DNA from 3 places in the Neorhizobium sp. S3-V5DH genome. Region 2 is predicted to be linked to each of the others. Evidence: riboswitches for the same ligand, from Rfam matches in the RefSeq annotation. Region 2 holds a riboswitch; each other region holds the start of a gene.

Region 1 (10,209 bases), on a different contig from region 2:
TCGACGACCGCATCGTCATTGGCTGACCAGGGCGACAAAGGTCCGAGATAAGGCGTGCGTCCAAGCTCGACGGCCTGCCTGGCAGTGATCCGCTCGGCGGTCTCCGCCTGCTGCTCCACAAAAGCCAGATGCCGGGCGACTTCGCGCCGACCGAGCCTGCCGATCGGCACGCCATCCAGAATGACCTCGCCGGACCGCGGCCTGCGGATGCCGGAAAGCAACGCCATCAGACTCGTCTTCCCCGAGCCGTTCGGACCGATGAGACCGAGAAACTCTCCTTCCCTGACCTCCAGCGAGATGCTCTTCACAATCGCAGCTTCCCCGACGCCCCAGGAAACGTCTTTTGCCGTAAGCGTCATCCGCGTCCCCTTCGCTGCCCCAGAACGAAAGCGAAGGCCGGCGCTCCGACAAGGGCGGTGATCACTCCGATCGGCAGGACCTGACCCGGGATGAGAACGCGGGAAAGGATATCCGCCAGGATCATGAAAACGGCGCCGATCAGCGCGGCAGCCGGCAACAGCACGCTGTGGCGGACGCCGACCAGCATGCGCGCTGCATGCGGAATGACCAGACCGACAAAGCCGATGGAGCCGACGATCGAAACCATGACCGCCGTCATCATTGCGGAGACTCCGACCAGTGCGACGTAGGTGCGGCGAACGGATATGCCGAGTGATGCCGCCGATTCCGCGCCGAACGTGAAGGCGTCAAGCGAGCGGGCATGCCAAAGGCAGACCAGAAGACCCGTCAATGCGGCAGGAATCGCCAGCCAGGCATCCGGCCAGCGGACTCCAGACAGATTGCCGAGCAGCCAGAACATGATGCCCCGCGCCTGTTCCGCGGTCGCCGCCTTGGTAACGATGAAGGAAGTGAGCGCATTGAAAAGTTGCGACCCCGCAACGCCTGCAAGAATGATGGCCGCCGTTCCCTTGCCCGCCTTGAGGGCCAGCAGGCTGACAAGGGCAAAGGCTATGAGGGCTCCGAGAAGTGCACCCATCGGGAGCGTCATCATGCCGCCCCCCAGGCCAAGAATCGCCACGCTGACGGCCCCGGTGGAAGCCCCCGCGGAGATCCCGAGGATATAGGGATCGGCTAGCGGATTGCGCAGCAGCGACTGCAGCACCACCCCGGACAAGGCGAGCGCCGCACCGCAGCAAGCCGCTACGACTGCCCGACTGAGCCGATAGCTCCAGACGATGCCTTCGTCGATCGGCTCGAGCGCATAGCCCGCACTCCACAGCCGGTTGGCCACCGTCTTGGCAACCACCCCGAACGGGATCGAAGTCTCGCCGATCGCTGCGCCAAGCCACAAGACTGCGACGAGGACCACAAGCGCCAGCGGAATAGCGCCCGTACGGCCAATGGAAGAGACTGCAGGTCTCATTTGACCAGACCGGCGCCTGCAATGGCATCGGCCAGCGCCTCAATGCCCTCGATGGTGCGGATCGTCGGATTCATGGCTTGCGCATCCATGTCGAAGACATGGCCGCTCCTAACTGCCGGCATCAGGCTGGCGACAGGATCGGTGTCCAGGAATTTACGTTTCGCCTCGATGCTGTCCAGCGGGTAACGGCGGCGATTCATTGCGCCGGCCACAATCATCGTCGGATTGGCCCTGGCGATTGTCTCCCAGCCCACCGTCGGCCATTCCTCGTCGGTTTTGATGATGTTTTCGATCCCGAGAGCCGACATGATGTAGCCGGGCGCCCCGTTTTTACCCGCCACGTATGGGTCAGCGTCTTGCTGGGCGCTGGAAAACCAAAAGACGGCCGAAAGCCTGCCCTCGACAGAAGCGACCTTGGCGCGCGCCGCTGCCTCACGCCGCTTGAGATCGGCCACTACTTCCTCGCCCTTTTCCTGCACGTCGTAGATCTTCGCGAGATCACGAACCTCCTGATAGACGAGGTCCATGGTAAAAACCTGATGGCGGACGCCGTCGCCGGCGGCGGAATTTTCCTTGCCCATGCAGTCGGACGGCGACGTGTAGACCGCGATGCCCAGTTCCTCGAACTGTTCGGGCTTTGCAACGACACCCTCGGGACCGACCTGCCACTGGAACTGCACGGTGACGATGTCCGGCTTCTTTCCAAGCACGCTTTCAAAGCTCGGATCGTTGTCGGCGAGGCGTTCGATCTTGGCGTTGACCTCTTCGTAGCCTTTCAGGACAGGCCCGACCCACAGCGCAGTGCCGATCACCTTGTCCGCAAGACCGAGAAGGTAGAGAATCTCGGTGCTGCTCTGGCCGATCGAGACGGTGCGTGACGGCGCGTTCTTGAAGGTTATCTGCCGCCCGCAATTCTCAAGCGTGAGAGGATAGACGGTTTCTGCCGCCAGGGCGTTGTGAAACAGTCCTGAAACAATCAAGGACAAAGCGCACAGGCCAACGTGCGGCCACCGCTTGGAAGTGATCATCGTTATATTTCCCGAAGTGTGATGTGAATGCGGGTCCTGAACGGGCCGCGCTAGATATCAGGATGCTTTCAAAGCACCCGGTCGCCCCGTCGACGATGGAGATCTGGGAAATATGATACGCAAAAGCGCGATGAAGCGCGGGTGTCGGCCATGTCTTTCTCCTCTTCGGGCATCCCCGCCCGTGATGATGGATCGATGTTCGACGGCAGGTCTCCTGGCTTGCGAATATCTGTCGCCCACCTGCCTTCCCGCGCCCAAAACCAGCGCAGTGGCATGGCGCCTTTCGGCACCACGAGGATGGACGGCAATCCGCTCACAGTTGCGGGGGCAGCCACGGTCTTGGATCCCCTTCGGGTCGTCCGCACCGTATTCCCTTTTCGTCCCGTTGCTTTTGACTCCGGGAACCGTCATCGCCAGATAAAGGCCCGTCCGTCTCGCCGTCAAGCTGGAAAAGACGGCAGCCAAGGTGCGGAGACCGAAGAGCAAGCGTATGAGATTTCCGCGCCCGTTCGGACCGGGGACTTTGGTCGAGATCGGCTCGGCGAGATACCGGTGATAGGTGAGGAGAAGCATACCGAGCCCCGTGTCGTATAATCACTCTCAAAAATCACACGGATCTGCATATGTAATGTTATTACATTCGTCAAATGAAAAGTTGCGCAAGAATGCTTCGTTACGGGCACCGGCCTTCTCTTTTCAGCCGCCGATGTCGTCCTTGCCGCTAATCGAGACGGAGGGGTGCGGCCGGGCGTCGTCGAGACGGAAGGATGCTGTCTCGCTGAAGACGGCAGCAGAGGCAACGCCTATGGATTGGTATCCATACTTCGCTTAATTTATCGATCCAGACCATAAGTCGTCTATGAAAACCGGACGGGGAAACGATGGCCAGGGAAGATTTCAACGACCTTTTATGGTTCCTGGCCGTGGCAGAGGAGCGGAGTTTCACCAGGGCTGCGGCCAAACTCGGTATTACTCAGTCCACGCTTAGCCACACGATCAAGCGCCTGGAGACACGCATGGGCCTGCGGCTTCTGTCCCGCACCACCCGTAACGTGGCGCTGACCGAAGCCGGTGAGCGTCTGTTTCAATCGCTGGCGCCTCGGGTCTCCGCCATAAGGGATGATCTTGCGGCACTCATGGCCCTGCGCGACAAACCGTCCGGCACTATTAGGATTACCTTGTCTGATCACGCGCTGGAAAGCATCGTCTGGCCCAGACTGCAGCCGATCCTTTCTGAATACCCCGATATCAAGCTTGAGCTGAGCCGGGATAACGGCTTGCGCAATATTGTGGAAGACGGTTTCGACGCAGGGATAAGGCTCGGCGAGAGCATCGAGAAAGACATGATCGCCATCAGGGTCGGTCCCGACTGGCGAATGCTGGCTGTCGCCTCGCCCCAGTACCTTGCCACGCAACCGCCGCCGCAGCATCCGCAGGACCTCGTACAGCATAACTGCATCAACATGCGCCAGGCCACCGGCGGCGGGCTCTACGTCTGGGAATTCGAGAAGGACGGGCAAGAGCTACGTGTCAGAGTCGACGGCCAGCTCACCTTCAATAGCTCTTACCCCATGATAGATGCTGCCATGAAAAATGGTGGCATCGCCTATCTGCCGGAAGATCTTGTCGCCGAACACATCGCGACTGGACGCCTCGTGCCCATGCTGGAAGAATGGTCGCCTCCATTTTCAGGCTATTTCATCTATTACCCGACCCGGCATCAGAACTCCCCTGCCTTCAAGGTCGTCGTGGATGCCTTGAGATACCACGGGCATTAGGCGGTAGGGACGAATTACGTTTCAGGGATTCCGGGCGGGCGCAATCGGTCCCAACTTGGCCACCCCCTCGGATAAGAGCCTCGCCAACTTCATCGATTCATCAAATTCGCCGCTACCGCGACATGGCTCGAGTGCCAGCTCGTTCCCAGAGAAGGTCTGCTGTAGACCGCGGCGCATCTGAGAAGCTGAGCAAGGGGTTCGAGCATCCGATTCCGCAACTACCGGAAAGGCCCGGGCCGTCGCCAATGACGCTTGTCCGCAGATCCCATGACGGCGAGGTCTCGTGTGTTCGCTTACGCCAGCACCGCCTCCACCGGGCGCCGCGGCGAATAGGGTAGCGTCGGCCCATATCCGAACCGCATGACGATGTCCGGCCGACGTCCAGGCAGGCCGGCGAGCGCGGCCAGCTCGGGTCGCAGTTGCGCGACTTCCACCGGTTGATTGATAAAGGCATGCTTGAGACCGAGCGCCGTCGCCTGCAGGGCGAAGCGCTGGCAGGCACGTCCGGCGCGGACCCAATGCTCCGCATCGTCGCGTTCGGAAACGAACACCGCTACGCCCGCTGACGAATGAAGCTGCCTTGCGTATTTATCGTTCTCGGTATCCGCGCGAAACGCGAGATCGAAGAGGTGCGGACCCAGCCAGCTCGGCAAGGATGGGTTGCCGCTCGTAGGGCCGAACAGCCCATCGCCAGATGCCATCGCCTGGCGCGGGTTGAAGCGCAACCAGGATTTCAGTTCGCGCATGAAGGCGGCGTCCGCCATCTGCGCGGTGTTTCCGGCGAGGACGAGATCCCGCACGCGATCCATCCCGGTCCTCCCGGTGATCAGCACGAGATCGACGCCCGGCATGTCTGCCGCCGCTACCAGAGCCCGGAGGTCTGCCGTGGAAACGCTTTTGCCGTCATAGTCGGCGCGGGTCGACTGGCGCCTCGGAATCGCCGCGAACAGATCGGATCGGCTCGCTGCTCCGTCGCCGAAAACCAGTGTCACGGTGCCTTCATGCGCCGGATCGAAGCTGATTTCTTTGGCAGGACGGCCAGCCGCGGAGGCGGCGAGCGCGAGGTTCTCGGCTGCGCATCCGAGGCTCGCAAACAGATGGTGGTCATCGGCATCGACCACCGGGGTGCGCCGCGTAGGGTCGGCGAGGATGTCAACGCGCCTCTCACCGAGGCGAAACCGCCACGGCTGCGTGTTGTGGCCGTTCGCGGCAAGCGTCGCGTAGCGGACAAGTTCGTGCAGCCGGGGGTTTTCAGAAAGCACGGCCCTGCTCGCCGCAATCGAAACTTCATACGCCTCCATCGAGCCCATCTGACGTAGGCTCCAATAGGTAGCACCTGCGCCCGCGATCGCCACCGCGCCGCCTCCGATGAGCAGACCGCGCCGCGTCATCATCCGAATAACTCCCGCGGCATGCTCTCATCCCGGCGGCCGGGGCCATCGGGCAGGAAGGCGACATGGTCGCGGCGGCAGATCGCCCGAACCGCTGCGCGCGCCGTCATGAGGCCGCACGGCAATCCTCCGCCGGGCTGCACCCATTGACCGACCATCCGGAACCGGTGGAGGCCCGGCAGAGTCTGGCGACGCGGCCGAAAGCCGACGCCTGGCGTAGGCAGAAAACCCTCCATGCTGCCTTTCCAGTTGCCGGTAAAGTGCATGACGCTGGCCGGCGTCGAAACATCCGTCACTTCGATGGCTTCGCGGACACCCGGCAGGCGGCGTTCGAGAATTTCGATCACGGCTGAAGCAATGCGCCGCTTCTCCACCTCGTAGGCGGTCGCATCCTTGCGCCGCAGATCCTGCCAATAGGCATAGTTCCATGTTGGCAGAAAGCAGGTGACCGCGGTCTTGCCTGCGGGCGCAAAGGTCGGATCGAAATGGAAGATGCGGAACGCGACGGTGTCGAGGCTGGTCTCGGGATCGATTTCGAGTGGCTTGGCCAGAGTTCGAGCGAGGAAGCCGGGTTCCTGCGAAAGGTCCCTTGCGACGCCCAACGAGACTTGCAGATAGGAAGGAAAGACCTTCTGGCTGTCGTAGAAGGCGTCGATCGCCGCGTTGCGATAGCGGCCCTCGAGCATATCGTAGATCGACGCGTGGCCGTCGGCGCCGGAGATCACCCAGCCGCCCTGATGATCTCGCCGTCGCTCAGCCTGACGCCCACGGCAACGTCATCCTCGACCAGGATCGTTTCGACTTTCGCCATGAGGCGCAATTTTCCGCCAAGCGCGCGGAAGCGTTGGGTGATCGCGTCGATGATCGACTTAGCGCCGCCCACCGCGTAACCCGCATTGCGTGCACTCATCCAGCCGAACATCAGCACGAGCGCGATGGCAGCCATGTCGGCCAGTGCAGGCAGGTTTCAAATGTGTAGCCGTTCCGCGTCCAGCTGGTCGCGAGGCCTCCCGGGATCGCATGCTGCTCCAGGATCGTCACCTGATAGCCGCAGAGCTGCGCGTAGACGCCGGTGCACAAGCCCGCGATCCCGCCGCCAATGATTACGATATGTCGAGCAGGTTCAGGCATGGAGAAACCCTCGTTGGACGAGGTAAAGCTGGGCGACTTTTCGGCTCCCTTCATTGAGGCAGGTCAAACGGCCGTCTTGTCACAAAGGTTGTCAGTTCAAACATCCACGGCACTGCCGTTTTCGCACTGCCAGCCGCGCCGCAGATCACGTCCGTCTGCTCCATACTCTGTCATACAAGGTCATTCCGCCCAGCATGGCTGCGACGAATAGGACCGTCTGGGGGAGGCCGACCGACAGGGATGCAACGGCCGGACCGGGACAGAAGCCGCCAATCCCCCAGCCCAGGCCAAACAAAGCCGAACCGACCACCAAGGGTGCATCGATCCGATTGTCCGTCGGCACATGGAAGCTGTCGTCGAGTACCGGACGCTCCATCCGCTTCATCACCTGCACGCCGGCGAAGGCGACGACGACCGCGCCGCCAAGAACGAACGCCAGGCTTGGGTCCCAGGCGCCGAAGATGTCGAGGAAACCCTGGACGCGGACAGGATTTAGCATGCCGGACAAGGACAGCCCGAAACCGAAGACGATGCCCGAAGCAAGCGCAGCGGAGAATTGAGATGCGTGGCGGTTCATAATCCGAATCCTCGCAGCACTGCGACGGCGACCACACCCGCCGTCATGAAGGTGGCGACGGCCACCATCGAGCGCGGCGACAGGCGAGCCAGGCCAAGGACGCCGTGGCCGCTGGTGCAGCCCGACCCCATCCTGGAGCCGAAGCCGACGAGCAGTCCGGCGACGATGATGAGCGGCCAGCCTGCCGTAATCTGCACAGTGGGCCAGCCGCCGAATACGAGCAGATAGGCGAGCGGCCCGAGGAGTAATCCGAGGACGAAGGCCACATTGGTGGTCAAGCCGATCCCTTGCGCAAGACGCCCGACAATCCCGCTGACCCCGGCGATGCGGCCGTTGAGGAGCAGGAGCATGACAGCAGATGTGCCGATCAACATGCCCCCGACCAATGAGGGGAGATATGTGTTCATTTGCCTTCCTTCACGCAGAAGATGTCATAAAGAGCGCCGACCAGCAGCGCGGCCTTTTCCTCCGTCAGGCGATAGAAGATTTGTTTCCCCTCCCGCCGCGTTTTGACGACGCCCGAGCCACGCAGCACGGTGAGATGCTGCGACAGATGCGGCTGGTGGACGTCGACCTTCTCTTCAAGCTCCCCGACGGAATACTCGCTCTCCACCAGGGTGCAGACGATCATCAGGCGCGCCGGATGGGACAGCGTCTTCAACAGGTTTGCCACCTCGCCCGCGCGCAGGGACATCTCCGCCGGAGACAGCCCTGCCTTCATCATCATCTTCAGGTCGGTACTCATTCCCACGCGGCTCCTTGCAAGGCATCCAGCGGAAACTTCAGGTAGCGCTTGCCGTTGGCTTCCGGTTCTGGCAGGCGGCCGCCGCAGATATTCACCTGCAAGGCATGCAGGATGAGCTTCGGCATCTGCAGCGTCTTGTCGCGCTTCGTCCTCAGCGCGACGAACTCTCGCTCCGTCACTCCGGCAATATGCGGGTTGGACTTCCTTTGCTCGGCGACAGTGCTTTCCCAGCGAGGCGCGCGGCCGTCGGGCTGGTAGTCGTGGCCGGTGAAGATCCGGGTCTCATCCGGCAATGCCAGAATACCCTGGATCGACTTCCATAAAACCCGTGCATCACCACCCGGGAAGTCCGCGCGCGCGGTGCCGCTGTCTGGCATGAAGAGCGTGTCATGCACAAAGACGGCGTCACCGATCACATAGGTGATGGAGGCAAGCGTATGTCCGGGCGAAAACAGCACCTTGGCCTCGATCGAACCGATCTTGAAGGTCTCGCCATGGGCGAACAGCCGGTCCCATTGCGAACCATCGGTCGCGAGCTCCGGCCAGTTGTAGATGCCTTTCCACAGCTTCTGGACGTCCACCACGTGCTCCCCAATGGCCGTTTGAGCGCCGGTCTTCTGCTTCAGATATTGTGCCGCTGAGAAGTGGTCCGCATGCGGATGGGTGTCGAGGATCCAGTCGACTGTGAGATTGTTGTCGCGGATATAGTCGAGAATCGCATCGGCATTGATGGTCGCGGTCGCTCCGGCCTTCTCGTCGAAATCGAACACGGGATCGATGATGGCGCAGTTGCCCGTTTCCGGGTCGGACACCACGTATTGGACGCTCCAGGTGCGCTTGTCGAAAAAGCCCTTCACCTGCGGCCTGCGCCCGGCATGCTTGGTGAGCCAGGCTGCAGCTGAACTGGTGTCGAACCCGCAACCGCGCCCGAACTCCACGACCTCGTCGGCAGACATGCGGCCGTCAAGGACCTCACCGATCAAATAGATGCTCAAGGAACGTTTGCCCGTCTGACAATGCGCGACAACCGGCCCGTCCGACTCCTTAACGGCGCGCTGAAATGCCCGCACATCCGCTTCGGTGATCGTATCCGCCGTGACAGGGATGAAGGCGTAGGAGAGGCCGCAGTGTTTTGCCTCCTGCTGTTCGGCGTGGGTCCCCGGTTGGGCGGGATCTTCGTTGTCCGGCCGGTTGTTGATGAGCGTTCGGAAGCCTCTGTCGCGAAACGACCGGATGTCCTCGATGCTCGGTTGCGGCGAGATCGACAGCTTTTTGGATATCTCGATGACAGGCATGGTTAGCTCCGTTAGCTCAACTCAATATTCATTATATTATATTATATTATATTATATATTGATATAATTTCAAGGGCACGCTCGAAGCGGACGCTCGTCCAGCTTTCTCGTTCGATATCTTTCCATATATAGTTGTTCGAGCCGTACTCCTGGTGTTGATATCGATCTGCCTGTTGCGGATCTGCCGCGACGCTGGAGAACGCCTCCAAGTGGCAAAGGTCCGGGTCAGCGCTAACCGGAATGGCGGTTGCTGTTGCTTTACCGGAGGCCTGATACATGGACCACTCGAGGGAAGATCGACTGAAGGCCGTTCTCCTCGTTGTCGCGATCGGCGGGCTCCTCCTGGGGCTTGGACTATCCCTTTCCGGCTGGGACGAAGCGGCGCGGCTTGCCTGGACCCTCGCCACCCTCCCCGTCTTGATGGCGCTCTTCATGGAAATTTTCCGGAGTCTATGGCACGGGGAAACGGGTCTGGACATAGTTGCGGCGCTTTCGATGACAGCAGCGCTCACCTTTGGCGAGACGTTGGCGGCTACGATTGTCGCTGTGATGTATACGGGCGGCACGTTCCTCGAGAGCTTCGCCGATGGGCGAGCCCGCCGCGAAATGCACGATTTGCTTTCCCGAGTGCCGCGGACAGCGACACGCTACTTCGGCGTAGGCCTTCAGGAACTTCCGGTCGATGGCATCCGGCCCGGCGATCGGCTTCTCATCCGCCAGGGGGACATCGTCCCGGTTGACGGGACCGTCGCCGCCAATGGCGCCTTCGTCAACATGTCCGCACTGACCGGCGAATCTCTTCCCGTATCGCTCGCCAGAAACGAAGACGTGCTGAGCGGTTCGACGAACGCAGGAGACGCGTTCGACCTCATCGCTACGC
Region 2 (10,209 bases):
CATAGGCGAGTGCGCAGCGCAATTGGAAGAACCGGGGCGCGGCGGGCGCCGTCTGTGTAGGAATCACGATTTCACGGGTAGGTTGCTGAAACTTGCCGCTTACCTAACACAGAGCCCTGCCTATGCCTATGGCAAGAAATGGCCCTAGGCAGAGCTGACACGTATCGCAGTTCAGGCAGCCCGCATGTCCTCGACGACCTGCGGCGCCGCCAGTGCCTTGATCTCGGCGGCAGCGGTATCCCGCTGCCAGGAAATCATTTCGAGCCTGCCATCCTGATGTTCGACAATTGCCGTGCAGCTTTCCACCCAGTCGCCGGTATTGACATAATGGATGCCGTCGATGTCCTCCATCACTGCATGGTGAATATGGCCGCAGATCACGCCTTCCACGTTATGGCGGCGCGCCTCTTCGGCCACGACGCGCTGAAACTCGCCAATGAAGTTGACAGCATGTTTGACCTGCAGCTTTGCCCAGGCGGAGAAAGACCAGTAAGGCATGCCGAGGCGTCTGCGGATAGCAGCCAGGCCGAGGTTGATGACGATGGCCGCGTCGTAGGCCCAGTCGCCGAGATAGGCGAGCAGGCGCGCGTTGCGAACGACGACATCGAACTCGTCGCCATGCAAGATGAGGTATTTCCTGCCGTCAGCCATCTCGTGAATTGCTCGCTCGGCCACCTCTATTCCGCCGAAATGCGTGCCGGGAAACGACCGCAGGAATTCGTCGTGATTGCCGGGAATATAGACTATGCGTGTTCCCTTGCGCGCCTTGCGCAGAAGTTTCTGAACAACGTCGTTACACCCCTGCGGCCAATACCAGTTCCGTTTCAGCCGCCAGCCGTCGATGATGTCACCCACGAGAAAAATGGTATCGGCTTCATGATAACGCAGGAAGTCCAGCAGGAAGTCAGTTCGGGCGGCCTTGGAGCCGAGATGCACGTCCGAAATAAAGAGCGTTCTGAAATGCCTTGTTTCCACTTGCCCGGTCACGAAGTCGTCCTTTCGTCGCCGCTTCTTTGTTTTTCAAAACCAGACTCGTGTTTCAGGATGATGACAGGCTCCGGGAAAACCCCGATCAGCGGCGCTCCGATATCGCTCCATTTCCGCTATCACCGCAAATTAGCTGCTGTCGCACCCGGCCGATTGATGTAAGGAGGGTCTCTCCTTACCATCAGCCCATGCAGAAAAAACAAGCCAGGAGGAACCATGAACGCGCAGGATAAACCAAAATCGCCGGCCGTGCCGGCCACGGGCGATCTCGACGAGCAGGCGCTGTTCTTCCACCGCTATCCCCGCCCCGGCAAGCTCGAAATCCAGGCGACCAAACCGCTCGGAAACCAGCGCGACCTGGCACTTGCCTATTCGCCGGGTGTCGCCGCTCCCTGCCTTGCGATCCGCGACAATCCCGATGCGGCTGCCGATTTTACAGCCCGCTCCAATCTTGTCGCGGTGATTTCCAACGGCACGGCCGTGCTCGGCCTCGGCGATATCGGCCCGCTGGCATCGAAGCCGGTCATGGAGGGCAAAGCCGTCCTCTTCAAGAAATTCGCCGGCATCGATGTCTTTGACATCGAAATCGAAGCCCGCGGTATCGAGACGATGGTTTCTACCATCTCGGCGCTGGAGCCGACCTTCGGCGGGATCAACCTGGAAGACATCAAGTCTCCCGAATGTTTCGAGGTCGAGCGCCGGCTGCGCGAAAAGATGAACATCCCGGTGTTTCACGACGATCAGCATGGCACAGCGATCATCGTGGCAGCCGCGATCCTGAACGGGCTGGAACTCGCCGGCAAGAATATCGGCGACGTGAAGATCGTCACGTCCGGCGCCGGTGCGGCGGCGCTTGCCTGTCTGCATCTTCTCGTTTCGCTCGGAGCGAAGAAGGAAAATATCTGGGTTCATGACATCGAAGGCCTGGTCTACGACGGCCGCAACACGCTCATGGACGAGTGGAAGGAAATCTACGCCCAGAAATCCGATAAGCGTGTTTTGGCCGACAGCATCCACGATGCCGACGTCTTCCTCGGATTGTCTGCAGCCGGAGTGCTCAAACCAGAACTGCTTGCGCGCATGGCGCCGAAGCCGCTCATCATGGCGCTCGCCAACCCGACACCGGAAATCATGCCGGAACTCGCCCGCTCCGCCCGTCCGGATGCCATGATCTGCACCGGTCGTTCGGATTTTCCGAATCAGGTGAACAACGTCCTTTGCTTCCCCTATATCTTCCGCGGCGCGCTGGATTGCGGCGCCCGGACGATCAATGAGGAAATGAAGATGGCGGCGGTCAAGGCGATCGCGGCACTTGCCCGCGAGGAGGTTTCCGACGTTGCCGCTCGCGCCTATTCCGGCGAAACGCCCGTCTTCGGCGCCGACTACCTCATCCCCTCACCCTTCGATCCCCGGCTTATCCTGCGCATCGCACCGGCCGTCGCAAAAGCCGCAGCGGAAACCGGCGTAGCCTCCCGCCCGATCCAGGACTTCGACGCCTATCTCGATCAGCTCAACCGCTTCGTCTGGCGCTCTGGCTTTGTCATGAAGCCGATTTTCGCCGCCGCCAAGACCGCCGAGAAAAAGCGCGTAATCTTTGCGGAGGGCGAAGATGAACGCGTGCTTCGCGCCGCGCAGGTATTGTTGGAGGAAAAGACCGCCACGCCCATCCTCATCGGCCGCCCGTCGGTCATCGAGGCGCGCCTTCAGCGCTTTGGCATTCGTATTCGGCCTGAGGTCGATTTCGCAGTCGTCAATCCGGAAGACGATCCTCGATACCGCGAATATGTCGATGATTATTTCGCTCTGGTAGGGCGCAGGGGCATCAACCCGGAGACTGCGCGCACCATCGTGCGCACCAACAACACAGTAATCGGGGCGCTTGCCGTCAAGCGCGGCGAGGCTGACGCGCTGATTTGCGGCGTGGAAGGCGGTTATGATCGGCATCTGCGCGACGTCGAGCAGATTATCGGAAAAAGGGAGGGCGTCTGCGCCTTCTCGGGCCTGAGCCTCTTGATCTCTCAACGGGGCGCGATTTTCTTCACGGATACATTCGTGAACTACAATCCTTCCGCACAGGAAATCGCCGAAATCACCATTCTCGCCTCCCAGGAAGTCCAGCGGTTCGGCATCGTCCCCAAAGCGGCGCTGATCTGCCATTCGAATTTCGGTTCTCGGGATTCCGAAAGCGCACAAAAGATGCGCGCCGCCCTCAGCCTTGTACGCAAACGGACTCCTCAACTGGAAGTCGACGGTGAGATGCAGGGCGGCTCCGCGCTTTCGGAAGACCTGCGCAAGCGCGCCATGCCAGACAGCTCGCTGACCGGAGAGGCCAATCTTCTGATCTTCCCGAACCTGGACGCGGCCAATATCTCGTTGGGGATCGTTCGAAATCTCACCGATGCACTTCATGTCGGACCGATTTTGTTGGGTACGGCGCTGCCTGCACATATCCTCTCGCCCTCGGTAACGTCGCGCGGCGTGGTAAACATGGCAGCGCTGGCTGTTGTGGAGGCCTCACAACCGGATTTCGCTCTGCAGTCCTAGGCCTGTGAACCGCATAATCCGTACTGGCTCCGCAGATTGCGAGAGCGTGCTTATGATATTGTCAACTGGCCTGCCTCATGATGCGGTTACCGATTCTAGAGATCGCCGGACATCGACTGATGCGCATTCGCAACCTGCTGATCGCCCCAATTCTGCTTGCACCCGACATGGCTTCCGCGCGGGATATAGGCACCTGCGCGGCGCTTTACCGGCAACTCAACAATGCTCCGCAAATCATCGGCAACACCGCCGAGATGCGGCGCTATTCGCAACATCTCAGCGAGATCAACGGCGACATTCGTCGGCATCGAATCGAGATGCGCCGCAGCGGCTGCGGCGGCAGCATCGTCGTCTTCGGTGGCAGCGCTAATGGCGGCGCCTGCGACGAGATGCGCGATGCGCTTGGCGCGATGGAGCGTGAGCGCGACGCGTTGACGGCGGATCGGGAGAATGCACGCCAGCTCTGGCGCTCGTCGGATGAACGCAATGCCATTCTTGCGTCGATCCGATCGAACGGCTGCCTCCCTTCCGATGTCGAAGAGGAGCGGAAAGAGCGGCTGAAGGTTCAGGGGATCGAATTGCCGAAACCGGAGCCCTATTCAGGAGTGACCGACCTGCGGACAAAAGATCCGAAGGAAACGAAAGCGGCAAACCTGCCGCCGCCTCCGCCGTTGGAGCGCACCTACGATCCGAACAAGAAGGTTCGCATAGTGGGCCCCCAGTTTCTGCCGGATACAAGCATTGATCTTGCCAATCCGAAGTCTACCGGCCCACAACCCCAGCAGTGATCAAGCTCGGCCCCATTTGTCGTTGAATACCAGGTCCTCGAGCAAGAGCCGCTGGCGCCAGCCCTTTACCGCCAGCTCCGGTTCTCGATAAAGGCGGTCGACGTAGCCGACGCAAAGCCAGGCAACGATTTGAATTCCCTCGGGGATACCAAGCAGTGTCCGCAGGTCCGCCTCGTGGAAAATGCTGACCCAGCCCACTCCGACACCTTCGGCCCGTGCCGCCAGCCAAAGGTTTTGCACCGCGCAGACGGACGAGAATACGTCCATGCGCGGATCATGAGTGCGACCGATGACAACGGGGCCTGCCCGCTCGGGATCGCAGGTGACGCAAATGCTGAGCGGCGCCTTGCGGATGCCCTCCAGCTTCAGGTTTTGGTAGACCTCGCGTCGTTCTTGCGGAAACATCTCCGCCGCTTCCTCATTGGCCCGCGAGAAGGCCTGCCAGGCGGCTTCACGGACCTTCGGGTCACGCACCAGGATAAAATTCCACGGCTGCATGAAACCGACCGACGGCGCAGCATGCGCCGCCCCAAGCAGCCGCCCAACGAGATCGTCCGGAAGCGGCTCGGGTAAAAACTGATCGCGCACGTCACGGCGCGTCTCTATGGCCCGGTAGACCGCAGCACGGTCACGTTCCGGGAATTCTTCTGCAGGCATCAAGGCATCGGCAAAAAGATCAGGTCGCATCGTTAATCCCCAACAATGCTGACACCCCGCGTAATAAAGCAGGGCACCAAAAAAACCTTGCCGCCGTCCACGCGGGTCGGTCTATCTCGACAGGCCGGTCTTCTGACTTGGCTTCATCCGCTCGCCGCAGCCTTCCCGGAAATCCCAGTGGCATCTACTTTGCGGCAAGCGTCCGCCTCACAGCGTTGGGCACGTTCCGGTCTCGCACCGGATTCCCGATTCTCCTGCCAGCGGCAGGCACCTGACGTCGCGGTTATGCATGAGCGGCCTCACGCATTCAAGCCCCTCATGCGACAGGGAAGTAGCGCACATAGGCGAACTCGTTTCCATCCGGCGACCAGTTGGGCGAATTCATTGTGCCTTGCCCGCCAAACAACTCGAACAAGGTCTCCACATGACCGCCATCCATGTCCATCAGCCGCACGCGGACGTTTTGGTCGCGCGGATGATCGAATACCGTCGCGTCGTAGGAGATGAAAACGATCTTGTCTCCTTTTGGTGACGGATGAGGAAACCAGTCGCCGTAATTGCTGTCGGTGATACGTTCCGCTGCGCCTCCCGACGCAGGTACGCGCCAGATCTGCATGATGCCGGTACGGCTGGAGTTGAAATAGATCCATTCGCCGTCGGGAGAATAGTCGGGCCCGTCGTTCCGCCCCTCTCCGAAAGTCAATCGTGTCTCTTCGCCGCCTTCCCTATCGATCGTATAGATATCGAAGAGATCGTCGCGGATACCGCAATAGGCGAATTTTCCACCATCCGGTGACCAGCCATGCCAGTAGGAGGGCAGTTTCTCCGTCACCAGCCGGGGATCACCACCCTCCGCCGGTAGCACATAGATTGCCGACTTGCCGAATTCTACCTTGTCGGAAATGGCGATCAGCGAGCCGTCCGGCGAAATGCCATGATCGTTGTTGCACTCACGCGCAAAGCCGGTATCGACTGGAACGGGAGCGCTGTCACCCAGCGGTGACAGCCGGTAGATCAGCCCGTCGCTGTTGAGCATCAGATAGTCACCACGCGGCGACCAGTTCGGCGCTTCGAACAGAGCTTCAGTCTGCCAGACAACCCGGTATTGCCGGGTGCGAATATTGTAGATCTCGACAGAACTCCGCAGCGCCATGCCCTCACCGGTCCCGGAATCGGTTGGTGATCGGATAGCGCCGATCTCGACCGAAGTTCTTTTTGGTGATCTTTACACCGGGTGCGGATTGCCTCCGCTTGTATTCGGCAAGATAAAGCAGGTGCTCAATTCGGTGGACGGTCGCCAGATCGTGACCCCGGGCTACAATCTCTTCCGTTCCCATTTCCAGCTCGACCAGGCATTCGAGGATATCGTCGAGTACCGGATAGGGCGGCAGCGAATCCTGGTCGGTCTGGTTGGGACGCAATTCCGCAGACGGCGCCTTGGCAAGGATGTTCTTCGGGATGACCTCGCCGCCGGATCCCAACGCGCCAGGCGGCAGATGCTCGTTGCGCCATGCGGACAACCCGTAGACCTGCATCTTGTAAAGATCCTTGATCGGATTGAAGCCGCCGTTCATGTCGCCATAAAGCGTCGCATAACCCACCGACATTTCCGATTTGTTGCCGGTCGTCACCACCATGGAACCGAACTTGTTGGAGATCGCCATCAGGATCGTCCCGCGCGCACGGCTCTGCAGATTCTCCTCCGTGATGCCCTCGTCCGTTCCCTCGAATAATTCCGACAATGCCGATGAAAATCCGTCGACCGGCTCGGCAATCGCCACGATGTCGTAGCGGCAGCCAAGAGCCTTGGCACAATCGGCCGCATCCTTGAGCGACTCTTCTGACGTGTAGCGATAGGGCAGCATCACCGTGCGCACCCGTTCCTCTCCCAGGGCATCCACGGCAATGGCCGCGCAGAGCGCCGAGTCGATACCGCCTGAAAGCCCGAGAACCACCGATTTGAAGCCGTTCTTGTTGACATAGTCGCGGAAGCCCAGCAGGCACGCGCGGTAATCCGCTTCCTCCTTTTCGGGAATACGCGCCATCGGGCCGCGCGTACAACGCCAGCTGTCGTTGGCCTTCTTCCATTCGGTCACGGTGATTGCCGGTTCAAACTGGCTCATCTGGAAGGCGAGTGTCTTGTCGGCGTTGAAAGCAAAACTTGCGCCGTCGAAGACAAGCTCGTCCTGTCCCCCGACCTGGTTGGCGAACAGCAGCGGCAGACCGCTTTCGATCACCTGACGCAGGGCGACCTGATGGCGGACATCCACTTTGCCCCGATAGTAAGGGGAACCGTTCGGCACGAGCAGGATATCCGCTCCGCTTTCCGCCAGCGTCTCGCAGACGCCCATGTCGTTCCAGATCTCCTCGCATATCGGAATGCCGATCCTGACGCCCCGGAAGTTGTAAGGCCCCGAGATCGATCCTTCCGTGAAAACGCGTTTCTCATCGAACTCGCCATAGTTCGGCAGATCGACCTTGTCCCGTATCGCAACGATCTTGCCACCGTCCAGCAAGGCAACCGAGTTGTGCCGGCCCGCCTCCCCCTGTCGCGGAAAGCCGATGACGACGCCGGGACCACCATCGGCAGTATCGGCCGCCAGCTGTTCGACAGCCCTCTGGCAGGCAGCCAGGAAAGCCGGTTTGAGGACGAGATCTTCTGGCGGGTATCCGGAGATAAAGAGCTCTGTGAAGAGAACAAGGTCTGCCTCTTCGCCGGCGGCGTCCCTGCGCGCTTCCCGCGCAAGGGCCAGGTTGCCGGCTATATCGCCGACAGTTGGGTTGAGCTGAGCGACGGCGATACGGAGTGTCTGGCTGATATCCTGTGTCATGCCTCACGATTTAGCGCCCGCCGATGACGCCGGCAACATCGCTCGGGGGAATTTTTTGCGATGTTTCAAGCGGATGAGCGGACACCAGAGTAATCGCTGCAGGCATTCCAGAGGCAGAACCCAAAGGGTACCTTTGGATCTGCCTAGAAAGGCGCTTTGCATTGGCCGGCTTGATCGTTGGCGCCGTGATGGGCATTTTGTTGGAAGCAAGATTCGGAGGAAGTCGCAATGAAGGCCCTGCTGCTGATCGACATCCAGAACGGCTTCTGCCCTGGTGGCAACCTGCCCGTGCCGCACGGAGACGACGTGGTGCCAATCGCCAATCGGCTGATCGAGGACGGTGGATACGACGTTATTGTCGCGTCTCAGGACTGGCACCCGAAAAATCACGGGAGCTTCGCTTCACAGCATCCAGGTAAAAAGCCTTTCGAGATGGGAAAGCTTTCCGGCAAGCTGCAGGTGATGTGGCCCGATCACTGCGTGCAGGAAACACCCGACGCCGAATTCCATCCGGACCTCAACATCGCAGCCGTGGACTATATTCAGCAGAAGGGCGAAAACCCCGCTGTCGACAGCTATTCCGCCTTCCGCGACAACGATCAGGCGGCATTGACGGGCCTCGCGGGATATCTGAAGGCGCAGCAGGTGACGGAACTCGATATCTGCGGCCTCGCCACCGACTATTGCGTCAGATATTCGGTGCTCGATGCGGTCGAGATGCTGCCGGATGTAAAGGTGCGGTTCATAGAAGACGCCAGCCGCGGGATCGATCCGGAAGGAGTCGTGGCTGCGATAGCCGAGATGAAAGCCAACGGCGTCGACATCATCTCGAGCAAGGACGTGCTAGCTGATTGATCGGCGGGAACGGCTGCAGCCAATGACAGTTCAGCGAAATCGATCGTCCCATCAGCCATATTCAATTGCGTTGAATTCGGCACGGCCCTAAAGCGTCCCAAAGGACTTTTTCATGAAGCGCGAAGACATCATCGATGGCCTGAAGGGCGGAGCTATCATTGCGATTTCCTCCGCGCCCTTTGCGATCCTGTTCGGTGCCGTGGCTGTCGACAATGGCTTGTCGGTGCTCGATGCGGCCATCATGAGCGCCACCGTCTACGCGGGGGCAAGCCAGTTGGTCGGCATCGAACTCTTCGGCCACCATGTCGCCCCTTGGCTGATCGTGCTTTCGGTCTTCGCGGTTAACTTCAGGCATATCCTTTATTCGGCAGCGCTGACGCGCTTCATCACCCACTTCTCACCGGTCCAGAAATTCTTCGCCTTTTTCCTGCTGACGGACCCACAATTTGCCGAGTCGGTGAAGCGCGGTGAGGACGGCCGGGGTGTCAGCTTTGAATGGTATCTCGGTTTCGGGCTTTCGATCTACTTTCCCTGGCTGTTCTTCAGCACCGTCGGAGCCTGGTTCGGAAGCATGATGGGCGACCCGCGGACATTGGCGATCGACGTCCTGCTGCCGACGTATTTCATGGGATTGGTGCTCGGTTTTCGCAGGCGCTCCGGTTTCTATCCTGTCGTGCTTGCCAGCACGCTCGGATCCATTGCCGCCTATCACTTTGTCGGCTCCCCATGGCATGTCAGCATTGGCGCGGCGGTCGGGGTAGCGGTGGCGGCATTGCTGCCGCTGCCGGCGAGCGAACCGGAGCCTATGGCAGAGAAGGCGGAGGCCTGACATGAGCGAGGTTCTCAACCCGGAAATGCTCCTGCTGATCTTCGCCGCGGCAGTTGCGACCTTTCTCACGCGTGTCGGCGGTTATGTCCTGATCACGCGGATGAAGACCATCCCTCCCCGGATGGAACAGGCGCTGAATGCCGTGCCAGCAGCTGTCCTGACCACACTGGTCGCACCCGCCTTCTTCAATGGCGGATGGGATGTGAAGATCGCCATGTCGGTGGCGCTTCTCGTCAGCTTGCGTTATCCGGGTCTGATCATGCTCGCCGCCGGCTGGGCGGCGGCAATGGCAAGCCGCCACCTATTCGGCTTCTGATCGTTCCGCGGCTCACGCCAGCGGCTCGGTGGCCTCCACCAACCAATCCCTGACCGCCTGATTATCGACGAGCGGCATTAGCTTTTCCCGCACGTCGGCATGATAGCGGTTGAGCCATCCGAGCTCTTCCAACGTCATCAGCGCCGGCAAGACGAGCCGGCGGTCGATCGGGCACCATGTCAGGGTCTCGAAGGCGAGCATCGGCTGATCGCCGCCGTCGATCTCTTCTGCCGCCTTCACATAGATCAGGTTTTCGATGCGGATGCCGAAGGAGCCGGGGCGATAGTAGCCCGGTTCGTTGGAAAGGATCATGCCCGGCAATAGCTCCTGTGTCGCCAGCCGTGAGATGCGTTGCGGCCCCTCGTGGACCGAAAGATAGGAGCCGACGCCGTGGCCCGTTCC
Region 3 (10,209 bases), on a different contig from region 2:
GTCAGCACCGGGGGCAGATGACCGACGGTGACCGCGGAAATCCGCCGTTTGGCCACTGCCGCCTCGCCAGGATTGGAAACGATGAAAGGATAGATGATCGGCAGGCTGCCGGTCACAAGTTCGGGAAAACAATCTTTCGACAATGCCACCGTTTTGCCGGGCAGCCATTCAAGTGTGCCATGCGCGCCGACATGGACGACCGCGTGAGCGCCGATCTCGTCCCGCATCCACTGGCCGAAGGCGATCAACGCGTGGCGAGGCGGAAGCTCGGGGTCGTGATAATCGGCGCGGCGATCTTTATTGCGCCCGCGGTCCGGCGCGAGTGCCACGGTGATGTTGCCGAAATGCGCGGCGCGGAAGCGGTAGGCCCCGTCTTCCACATCCTCATCCGTTTCAGGCAAACCCCAGGCGGCTTCGGAGGCGGTTGGCGAGCGGTAGGCGGTAAGCCGATAGGCGCCGGATTTCCCGACCAGCCGGTTCAGCAGGTCCCGTGCCGTCTCCGGAATGCTCGAGACATAGTAGCCGGCTAGGGAGAGCTGGTGCAGCATCGACAGCACGCTTTGCGGCACGTCGAGGCCGACGGCATACCCCGTTCGCCCCGGCGCGCTCGGGTAGTCCGGCAGCAGGATGACGATCTTGCGTTCCGTCCGGGCCGTCATTTTCAGGCGCAGAAAGGCGGAAATGCGATCGGCCACCTGTTCGACCCGATCCGGTTCCGGCTGGTTCACAAGATTTGCGGAATTGTCGCCGGCCTTGAAGGAGATTGCCCCGGCGAGGATGCGGCCGTCCAGTTCAGGCAAGACGACATGCATCGCGAGGTCCGCCGGGTTCAGGCCGCGCCGGCCTTCCGCCCAGCCCTCCCGCCGGGTCGTGGCGATCACGACCTGGAAGACTGGAACGCCGGCACGGTCAAACAGCGTCTCGCCCTGCTCGTCGGCGCTGCTGGCGAAGGCTGTGGTTGCGATGATCGCGGCCGGCTCTTGTTCCGCTATTGCCTGTTCCACAAAAGCCACCGCATCTGCATCCTTCAAACCGCTGACGAAGATCGGAACCGGCGCGAAACCGCGTGCAGCCAGCGCTTCGAACAGTGCATCGATCGGTGCCGCATCGTTGGCGAGCAGCATGGAGCGGTAGAACAGGATCGGCAGGCGCGGCGAGCCCGTCGCGGCGCTCGTCAACAATTCAGTCGCCTCGACGATGCCTTGCCCCGGTTTGTAAAATCCAGCCTTCGGCACGGGTGCCGCTTGCGTCAGCGCCTCGGTGTCGCCGGTTGCAAGCGCAGCCAACCGTCGCGCCAGAAGCCGCATGTTCTCCCGCCCACCCTCGCGAAAACAGGCGAGGATGCCGGCAAGCGTCTCTTCTGAAACCGTCGAGGCAGCGGCCAATCGGTCGTCGCGGATGCTGCATTCGCCCGGCAGCAACGCCAGCGCGATCTTATCGCGTCGCGCAAGCCGGGAAAGCTCTTCCACCCCATAGGCCCAACGGTCATAGCCGCCGAGGATGCGCACGAGAATGAGACGGGCATGCGCCGCCGTCCTCTCTATCCATAGATCGACGGACATCGGGTGCCGAAGATCGGAAAGATTGGCCAGCCGCAAGCTCGGCTGATCTGGGTGCCAAGCCGCAGCAATACCGTTCAGGTCGCTCCCGGAAAAGGACAGCACCACCACATCGGCCGGCGACTGGTTAAGGTCGACCGGTTCGATCAGGTCGTCGAGCGACGACGATGTGGTGGCGAGGATATGCATCCTTTTCTTCAGCCTCTATGCGGCCAGCATTCTTTCGATCGCTTCGCGGTCGATTCCCTTTTCACCGATCACCACGAGGCGGCTCTGTCGCGTTTCGCCGGGTGCCCAAGCGCGATCGAAATAGTGGTTCACGCGCGATCCTACCGCCTGGACCTGCAGGCGCATCGGCTTATCCGCGACTTCCACGAAGCCTTTTATGCGCAGAACGTTTTCCGCTTCCGCCGTCGCGGAGATGCGCGCCGCAAGTCCGTCGGCATCGGAAATGGCCGGCAGATCGACGACGAAACTGTCGAAATCATCGTGGTCGTGATCAAGCTCGTCGTCGTGATGGGTCTTGCGGTTTTCAATGTCGTCCTCCACGGCAAGGCCGAGGCCGATCAGCACGGCCGGGTCGATCGCGCCATTAGCCGCGGTTACGATCTTTACGGCCCGCGGCAGATGCGCAGAGACGCGGTCCCTTGCTGCGGCAAGCCCGACCGAGTCCAAAAGGTCCGTCTTGGTCAGCACGATCATGTCGGCGCAGGCCACCTGGTCTTCGAAGACCTCCTCGACCGGATCGTCGTGGTCGATCGAGCCATCCGCCTGGCGCTGAGCCTCGAGCGCTTCGTGATCGTCGGCCACCCGGCCTTCGGCGAGTGCGAGGCCGTCCACCACTGCAATCACCCCATCCACGGTCACCCGAGCTTTGACGTCCGGCCACTGGAAGGCCTGGACGAGGGGCTTCGGCAGAGCGAGGCCGGAGGTTTCGATGAGGATATGATCGACGCGCGGCTCGCGGGAAAGAATCTGGTCGATCGCCGGCACGAAGTCGTCTGCCACCGTGCAGCAGATGCAGCCGTTGGCAAGCTCGATGATATTGTCTTCCGGGCAGGTCTCAATACCGCAGCCCTTCAGCACCTCTCCGTCGATGCCGACATCGCCGAATTCGTTGACGATGATCGCCAGCCGCTTGCCATCCAGCTTTTCGATCAGGTTACGGATCAACGTGGTCTTGCCGGCGCCGAGGAATCCGGTAACGACGGTGCACGGAATGCGGTCGAAATTGACGCTCATGAAGGCATGTCCTCGTGATGATGAAAGGGTGGGATGCGGGCCGTCATGCCCTTGCCGCGCAGGCAGGCGGGACGGCCACGAAGGGGAAGGAAGCCACGCTCGTCTTCTGCGAGCATCATTGCGCCGGCGACGATATCGTCGACGTTCTCCAACGTCAGATGACCGAAGACATAGGACCAGCCGGACCGATGGTTGAAGGCGGCACTCGGGCTTTTTTCGCAATTGGCAAGGCAGGTCACCGGCTTGACTGCCAGCGGCTTGCCGGCGCTAGCTTCCTTCAGCGCAGCGATCATTTTCAGGCCCGGCCGGATATCCGGATCTGCTTCGTCACGGCAGTTCGTGCAGACGAAGATTGTCACGCCGATGTCGTCGGGATCGTCTTTTCGCTCGTCACTCATCATTCAGCCGCGTTACCGCCGGGTTCAAACAATCGGGGTGCGGAGCAGAAAAGCAAAGCTCGTCTGCCATGAATGACACGGCTTCCTCCGGAGCACCCCGCCCGGCGAAGCTTACAAATCCAACGGCAGGTCTCCTGGCTCGCGGGTCGCCGCCATTTGCCTGCCTTCCCGGATTATCCAGTGGCTCGGTGGCAATGGCTCGCCGCCTACAGTTGCGGGGGCAGCCGCGGCATTGAGCATAAAGCTCGCACCGCATTCTCTCTTAGCCCCTCCCGTTGCCAGAAAAGGACCGTTCCTTTCAACTACGCCCGGTCGCGACACCATGTCAATGCGTCGCAAAGGCGATTGCGAGGCTGGCGAATTCGTCTATAGTGGCCAAGCCTATGGTGCCCGAAAGGGTTTGAGGGAATGCGGTGTGACGGATTGTCGTCAAACCCGCGGCTGCCCCCGCAACTGTAAGCGGAAAGTCTTCGTCCATGAAGCCACTGGAAAATCCGGGAAGGCGGGCGTTAGGCGTTCGATCCGCGAGCCAGGAGACCTGCCGAGGCTGAAGACGAAATGGAACGGCCCTCGGGTGGAGGGCGAAAGGACGATACGATGGTTACGAATTCCGCTTCGATGGCAACGAGCGTTTCTGCTTCGAAGATTATTCCGCTTAGCATGACGGCCCTGCTTGGCTTGTTCATCGTCGGTTTCGTCGGCTTCTCCCACATGGAAGTCGTTCACAATGCCGCCCACGATTCGCGCCATTCCTTCGCTTTCCCCTGTCACTGAGGGAAAACTTTCCATGTCATTGTTTCGTAACATCGTCTTCACGGCGGTGATCGCCGGGCTATTGTCCGGATTGCTGCTCACGATCATGCAGAGCCTTTCCACCGTGCCGCTGATCCTGCAGGCCGAGGTATTTGAAAATGCCGGCGGTGGGGCAGGCCATAGCCACGATGTTCCGGCAGCGGGAGCAGCTAGTCCTGCCGACCACCACCATGACGAAGCGGCCTGGGCTCCAGCCGATGGCCTCGAACGCTTCATTTATACCGCCGCTGCCAATGCATTGTCGGCAATTGGTTTCGGGCTCGTTCTGGTCGCGGCTTCAGAGGCTCTTGGCGGCTTCAGGGGTTGGCGCGGCGGCCTGATGTTCGGCATTGCCGGCTTCCTCGCCGTCAGTCTCGCACCCGGTCTCGGCCTGCCGCCGGAATTGCCGGGCATGCCCGCTGCGGAACTTGGGCCTCGACAAATCTGGTGGATATCCACCGCCGTCTGCACTGCGGCTGCGCTTGGTCTCCTGGCTTACACGCGCTCGGCGATTTTTGCTGCCCTGGCGATCGGTCTGCTGATTGCTCCCCACCTGATCGGCGCGCCGCTGCCGCCGTCTCACGAGACGGTCGTGCCGGTCGAATTACACGCTCGCTTCGTCAACGCGGTTTATGCCACGAATCTGGTGTTCTGGGCCCTGCTTGGGGCAGCTTGCGGCATGCTTCGCGAGCGTTTTCACGCAGGCGAGGAGGCTTCTGCCGCATCTGCGGCAAAGCTCGCTTCACGGTGAAACAGGTCGACGAAAGCATAGCCGAGCGCCATCGCGCCAAGATGGCGAACCGCAAGGCGGTTCAGGACAAGGAAGTCGCGGAGAAGACCCTGGAAAAGGGCCTTCTCATCGTTCACACCGGCCCGGGTAAAGGCAAGTCCACCGCCGCTTTCGGGCTGGCGCTGCGCATGCTCGGCAACAACCGCCGAGTCGGCGTGGTGCAGTTCATCAAGGGCGCTTGGTCGACGGGCGAGCAGCCGGCGCTGGCGGTCTTCGGTGATCGCGTTGTCTGGCACACGATGGGCGAAGGCTTTACCTGGGAGACGCAGGACCTGAAACGCGATATCGCCGCCGCCGAAAAGGCTTGGGAAAAGGCGCTCGAGCTCATGGCTGACGAGACGATCGGCTTGATTATCCTGGACGAACTCAATATCGCGCTGCGCTATGATTACCTCGATCTCGACAAGGTCATTACGGAGCTGCAGTCGCGACGGCCGGACCTGCATGTCGTCGTCACCGGCCGAAATGCCAAACCAGCATTGATCGAGGTAGCCGACATGGTGACCGAGATGACGCTGGTGAAGCATCATTTCAAGGCGGGCGTAAAGGCTCAGGCCGGCATCGAGTTCTAGGCGCATGGTTGCTCGATCACTGATGTTTCAGGGAACGGGTTCGGACGTCGGCAAGTCGTTGGTCGTGGCGGGCCTTGCCCGCGCCTTCACGCTCCGAGGTCTGAAGGTTCTGCCGTTCAAACCGCAGAACATGTCGAACAATGCGGCGGTAACGGCCGACGGTGGTGAAATCGGCCGGGCGCAGGCATTGCAGGCCCGTGCCGCCAAGGCGCCGCTCAGCGTCCACATGAATCCTGTCTTGCTGAAGCCGCAGAGCGAAGTTGGCGCGCAAGTGGTGGTGCAAGGCAGGGTCGAGGGCAATGCCAAGGCGGCCGAATACCAGGATCTGAAGCCGAAGCTGATGCCGCGCGTGCTGGAAAGTTTCGAGCGTCTCCGAAATCAGGCGGATCTCGTGCTGGTCGAGGGCGCCGGCAGCGCCTCGGAAATCAATCTGCGCCAGAACGATATTGCCAATATGGGCTTTGCCCGGGCAGCCGACGTGCCGGTGGTGCTGATCGGCGATATCGACCGCGGCGGCGTGATCGCCAGCTTGGCCGGTACGAAGCTTGTGCTCGAACCTGAAGATGCGGCGATGATCCGCGGCTTTATCGTCAATCGCTTTCGGGGCGATCCAACGCTGTTTGCCGACGGCATGCGGATGATTGCGGAACTGACACACTGGAGGTCGATTGGCCTTCTGCCGCACTTTGCCGATGCAGTCCGCCTGCCGGCGGAGGACGCGCTCGGTCTCGCCGGCTCCTATACCCGGAAGGCGGGGGCGAAGATCCGCATCGCCGTGCCGATCCTGCCTCACATATCGAACTTCGACGATCTCGATCCGCTGGACGCCGAACCGGATGTGGAAATCGTCCGCGTCCGGCCCGGCGAGGTCATTCCGGTGGATTGCGATCTCGTGCTGCTGGTCGGCTCCAAGGCAACGATATCCGATCTGGAGGCGCTAAAGGCGGCTGGTTTCGATATCGATATCGCCGCGCATGTGAGACGCGGCGGACGTGTGCTGGGTCTCTGCGGTGGTTATCAGATGTTAGGCAGCCGGATTTCTGATCCCGAGGGTATAGAAGGTCCACCGGGGGCGGTTGATGGACTTGGTTTGCTCGATATCGAAACAGTGCTGACCGGCGACAAGCGGCTGGAAGCAGTTTCCGGCAGCAGTTTCGACGGAGTATCATTAGTCGGCTATGAAATGCACGTGGGCCGGACGACCGGGCCGGATTGTGCGCAGCCGTTTTCGGTCGTCGGCGGCAAGGCCGACGGGGCGCTGTCTCGCGACGGACGAATCTGCGGCACCTATCTGCATGGCCTGTTTGCCGATGACCGGCAGCGCTCTGCCTGGCTTGAGCGGCTGGGTGGCGGGGCGTCCGGGCTGAACTACGAAGCAGGTGTGGACGAAGTGCTCGACCGCCTTGCTGCCCATATGGAAAAGCATCTCGATCTTGACGGATTGCTCAGACTTGCCAGATGATCCACGCCAGGACGCCGAAAAGGCTGATCAGCAAACCGTCCGCGACCCGGGCCAGTTTCAACGCGCGAACGATGTCCTCATGGGTAAGTTCCGTACGTCCGCCGGCGCCCATGAAACACGCCTCGATCATCTGGCCGCCATAACTCCGCGGCCCTGCGAGCGCTATCCCAAGCGCGCCGGCCATCGCCGCCTCAGGCCAGCCGGCATTCGGGGACCGGTGATGCCGGGCGTCCCGAAAGATAGCCTTCATCGCGTCTTTCGGCGAAGCATTGGGGATGAAGAATGCGGCAACGACGAAAAGCAGCGCACTCAGGCGCGAAGCGGGCAGGTTGATCACGTCGTCGAAGCGCGCCGCGGCCCAGCCGAACGCCTCGTGCCGCGGCGATCGGTGACCGATCATGCTGTCGGCGGTATTGGCGGCCTTGTAGGCCGCGCCACCGGCCAATCCACCGAGGCCCAGCCAGAATGCCGGCGCCACGACGCCGTCGGAAAAATTCTCCGCCAGGCTTTCGATTGCCGCGCGGCAGACGGCGGCTTCGTCGAGTTTCTCCGGATCTCGCCCGACGATCATGGAAACAGCCTTTCGTCCGGCGTTCAGTCCGCCGTACCTGATAGCGTCAGCGACGGCCGCGACATGCTGTTCGAGACTCTTCTGGGCGGGCAGGCTTGCGGCAACAACGGCAAGCAGGATCGACCCGAAGGGCAGGAAGAGAAGCCCATATTCGAGCGCCAATGCCACGACGATCACCGTGCCGAGCAGTACCAACAGGGTAAGAATGCCATTGCGCCTGCGCCTGGCAAAGTCATCTTCTTCCCGGTTCCAATTGGTGTCGAGCCGGGATATCAGCCCGCCTATCCAGGTAACCGGATGGCCGATGCGGCGAAACAGCCAGTCCGGATAACCAAAGATCCGCTCGATGATCAGGGCAAAAAATGCGAGAAAGAACATGCCGGTGATAAGGCCTGAGGTTGGCGATCCGATACAGCACGGCGGCAATCTTGCTCAGGCGCGAGCGTCGTTTCCCGATGCGCCCGAACCGTGGATCGATCTTTCCACCGGTATCAATCCGCATTCCTATCCGCATTCTCCCATTCCGGGCAATGCCTTGGCGCGACTGCCGGAGCCGTATTTGGCTGAACGGCTGAAGATACTGGCAGCGCGGGCATACGGAGCACCTTCTGCGATGCATGTTGCCGCTGGGCCGGGAACCCAGATCCTTCTGCCTGTCATTGCCGGCCTTGCTGCGGACTGGGGCGGAGGCAAGGCGGTGGTCCTCTCTCCTACCTATGCGGAACATGCTCGCGCCGCGCGGCTTGCAGGCCTTGAGGTGACCGAGACGGAGGATATGGAACGGCTGGCGGATGGCCGTCTGGCGATCATCGTCAATCCGAACAATCCCACCGGCCGGATTGTCCAGCGCGGCGATCTTTTGACTCTTGCGGCCGTGATGCGTGCCAAGCGCGGCCTTCTTGTCGTCGACGAGGCCTTCATGGATGTCTCTGAAGCGGAGAGCGTGGCGGGCGCAGTCGATGCAGGAGGCTTGGTCGTCCTGCGTTCCTTCGGCAAATTCTATGGCATGGCGGGGCTTCGGTTAGGCTTTGCCATCTCGCATCCCGAGACCGTCGTGAAAGTCGAGAGCCGCCTCGGCCCCTGGGCGGTCTCCGGTCCGGCGCTGCACATTGCCGGCGAAGCGCTTGCCGATGCCGACTGGCAGAAGGCGATGCGGGAAAAGCTGAAGGCGGATGCGGCGCGGCTCGATGCCGTGCTCGCAGAAGCGGGCATTTCCGTCGCGGGGGGTACCTCGCTCTTCCGCTTCATCCGCGACACGCGGGCGCAGGCGATCTTCCAGCATCTCGGCGAGCGCGGGATCATCATCCGACGGTTTGCGGAGCGCCCGGGGGATCTCAGAATCGGCCTGCCCGCTGCGGAAGATTGGCCACGCGTGGAGCAAGCGCTGCGAACTATCTAACCAGGGAGCCGAAGCTGTCGCGCCAGGCGGGCTGCGCATCCGGCACCGGTAACGCGGTTGCTTCGTAGACTCCGCGCGCCACTGCGCGCGCCGTTACCAGCGTCCCAAGATGGCATATCTCCAGAAAGTCTCCTGGGTCATTCAGGGACCTGGCGCCGGTCGCTGCAGAAAAGATCGTATCGCCATCGCCCGGCAGATGGGTCGGCAGGACGGCCCGGGCAAGCCCGTCATGCGCCATGATCGAGAGGCGGTGAGCCTCCGCCTTGCTCAGCCCCGCGTCGGTCACCACAACACCGATTGTCGTCGCAATCCTGTTACGACCCTTCATGCGCAGCCGATTGTCGAAGTTCTGCGGCAAGCCGAGCCCGCCGTATTCGCCATTCTCCTCGAAGGGAGCGGCCCAGAAATGCGGACCGTCGCCTACCGTCGCGGAACCCATAGCGTTGACCGCCATCAGTGCCGCAACGGTATGGCCGGCTGAAGTTCTGGCACTCGATGATCCGATTCCGCCCTTGAAGGTAGCGGTGGTGGCGCCGGTTCCTGCGCCCACCGTGCCAAGGGCGAAGGAACCCTTTGCCGCCGCCTCGAAAGCCTCGTACCCCATCTCTCGATAGGGCGAGTGAAGTCCCCAGTCCTTGTTGCCGCCGTTCAGGAGGTCCATCAGAATCGCCTGCGGCACGATCGGCACCCGGACCGGGCCGACGTCGAAACCACGACCTATCTTGCGGAGGCCCGCCTGGACGCCCCCTGCGGCATCGAGCCCGAAGGCCGAACCGCCGGAGAGCACAAAGGCATCGATCGCCTGCACCGTCATGGATGGATCGAGCAGCGCAGTATCCCGCCCGCCCGGCGCGCCGCCGAGCACCGAGCCGGAAGCGACTGCCGGTTCGTCGAAAACGATTACCGTCACGCCCGAACCCAGCACATGATCCGTAGCGTGGCCCACAGCCACGCCCTCGATGTCGGTGAGCAGGTTCAGCGGCTGAGACATCCGATCAGATGACGTCGAACTTGACGCCCTGCGCCAATGGCAATGTGCGGCCGTAGTTCAGCGTATTGGTGGCGCGGCGCATATAGGCCTTCCAGGCATCCGAACCGGATTCGCGACCGCCGCCGGTTTCCTTCTCTCCGCCGAATGCCCCGCCGATCTCGGCGCCCGAGGGACCGATATTGACATTGGCGATGCCGCAATCGGAGCCGTGCACGGATACGAAAGTTTCGGCCTCGCGCATGTCGTTGGTGAAGATCGAGGAGGAAAGGCCCTGCGGCACGTCATTGTGCAGCGAGAGCGCCTCATCGAAGCTCGAATACTTCATCACGTAAAGGATCGGAGCAAAAGTCTCTTCCTTCACCGGACCTGCCTGAGCAGGCATTTCCACGATTGCCGGGCGCACATAGTAGGCATCGGTCGAGCTTTCGGCATG

Evidence for each region. A riboswitch is a leader RNA that binds a small molecule or an ion and turns the genes downstream of it on or off. The one in region 2 is predicted to bind cobalamin.
Region 1: it holds a riboswitch for cobalamin, as region 2 does, so the genes downstream of both, EDE09_RS07465 (ABC transporter substrate-binding protein) here and bluB (5,6-dimethylbenzimidazole synthase) in region 2, are expected to answer to the same signal.
Region 3: it holds a riboswitch for cobalamin, as region 2 does, so the genes downstream of both, EDE09_RS14310 (DUF1636 domain-containing protein) here and bluB (5,6-dimethylbenzimidazole synthase) in region 2, are expected to answer to the same signal.

Annotation. Positions count from the first base shown of each region.
Region 1 is NZ_SMCL01000003.1:310,659-320,867, forward strand. Features, by position in the region: gene EDE09_RS07455 (ABC transporter ATP-binding protein) at 1-359, opposite strand, end outside; gene EDE09_RS07460 (iron ABC transporter permease) at 356-1,384, opposite strand; gene EDE09_RS07465 (ABC transporter substrate-binding protein) at 1,381-2,412, opposite strand; cobalamin riboswitch at 2,599-2,836, opposite strand; gene EDE09_RS07470 (LysR family transcriptional regulator) at 3,294-4,190, shown strand; gene EDE09_RS07475 (nitroreductase family protein) at 4,484-5,584, opposite strand; gene EDE09_RS28430 (hypothetical protein) at 5,581-6,306, opposite strand; gene EDE09_RS28435 (hypothetical protein) at 6,303-6,527, opposite strand; gene EDE09_RS28440 (FAD/NAD(P)-binding protein) at 6,503-6,712, opposite strand; gene EDE09_RS07485 (YeeE/YedE family protein) at 6,858-7,289, opposite strand; gene EDE09_RS07490 (YeeE/YedE family protein) at 7,286-7,696, opposite strand; gene bigR (sulfite-sensing transcriptional repressor BigR) at 7,693-8,040, opposite strand; gene blh (bifunctional sulfur transferase/dioxygenase Blh) at 8,031-9,329, opposite strand; gene EDE09_RS07505 (heavy metal translocating P-type ATPase) at 9,606-10,209, shown strand, end outside.
Region 2 is NZ_SMCL01000021.1:2,099-12,307, reverse strand. Features, by position in the region: gene EDE09_RS22330 (MFS transporter) at 1-67, opposite strand, end outside; gene EDE09_RS22325 (UDP-2,3-diacylglucosamine diphosphatase) at 172-987, opposite strand; gene EDE09_RS22320 (NADP-dependent malic enzyme) at 1,204-3,531, shown strand; gene EDE09_RS22315 (hypothetical protein) at 3,651-4,319, shown strand; gene bluB (5,6-dimethylbenzimidazole synthase) at 4,320-5,006, opposite strand; cobalamin riboswitch at 5,081-5,266, opposite strand; gene EDE09_RS22305 (TolB family protein) at 5,293-6,123, opposite strand; gene EDE09_RS22300 (NAD+ synthase) at 6,134-7,807, opposite strand; gene pncA (bifunctional nicotinamidase/pyrazinamidase) at 8,036-8,662, shown strand; gene EDE09_RS22290 (AzlC family ABC transporter permease) at 8,775-9,491, shown strand; gene EDE09_RS22285 (AzlD family protein) at 9,493-9,807, shown strand; gene EDE09_RS22280 (aminopeptidase P family protein) at 9,820-10,209, opposite strand, start outside.
Region 3 is NZ_SMCL01000008.1:166,705-176,913, forward strand. Features, by position in the region: gene cobN (cobaltochelatase subunit CobN) at 1-1,748, opposite strand, end outside; gene cobW (cobalamin biosynthesis protein CobW) at 1,764-2,801, opposite strand; gene EDE09_RS14310 (DUF1636 domain-containing protein) at 2,798-3,199, opposite strand; cobalamin riboswitch at 3,306-3,508, opposite strand; cobalamin riboswitch at 3,567-3,760, shown strand; gene EDE09_RS14315 (CbtB-domain containing protein) at 3,797-3,973, shown strand; gene EDE09_RS14320 (CbtA family protein) at 3,987-4,742, shown strand; gene cobO (cob(I)yrinic acid a,c-diamide adenosyltransferase) at 4,739-5,353, shown strand; gene EDE09_RS14330 (cobyric acid synthase) at 5,358-6,815, shown strand; gene cbiB (adenosylcobinamide-phosphate synthase CbiB) at 6,799-7,764, opposite strand; gene cobD (threonine-phosphate decarboxylase CobD) at 7,763-8,785, shown strand; gene EDE09_RS14345 (P1 family peptidase) at 8,778-9,776, opposite strand; gene EDE09_RS14350 (aldehyde dehydrogenase family protein) at 9,781-10,209, opposite strand, start outside.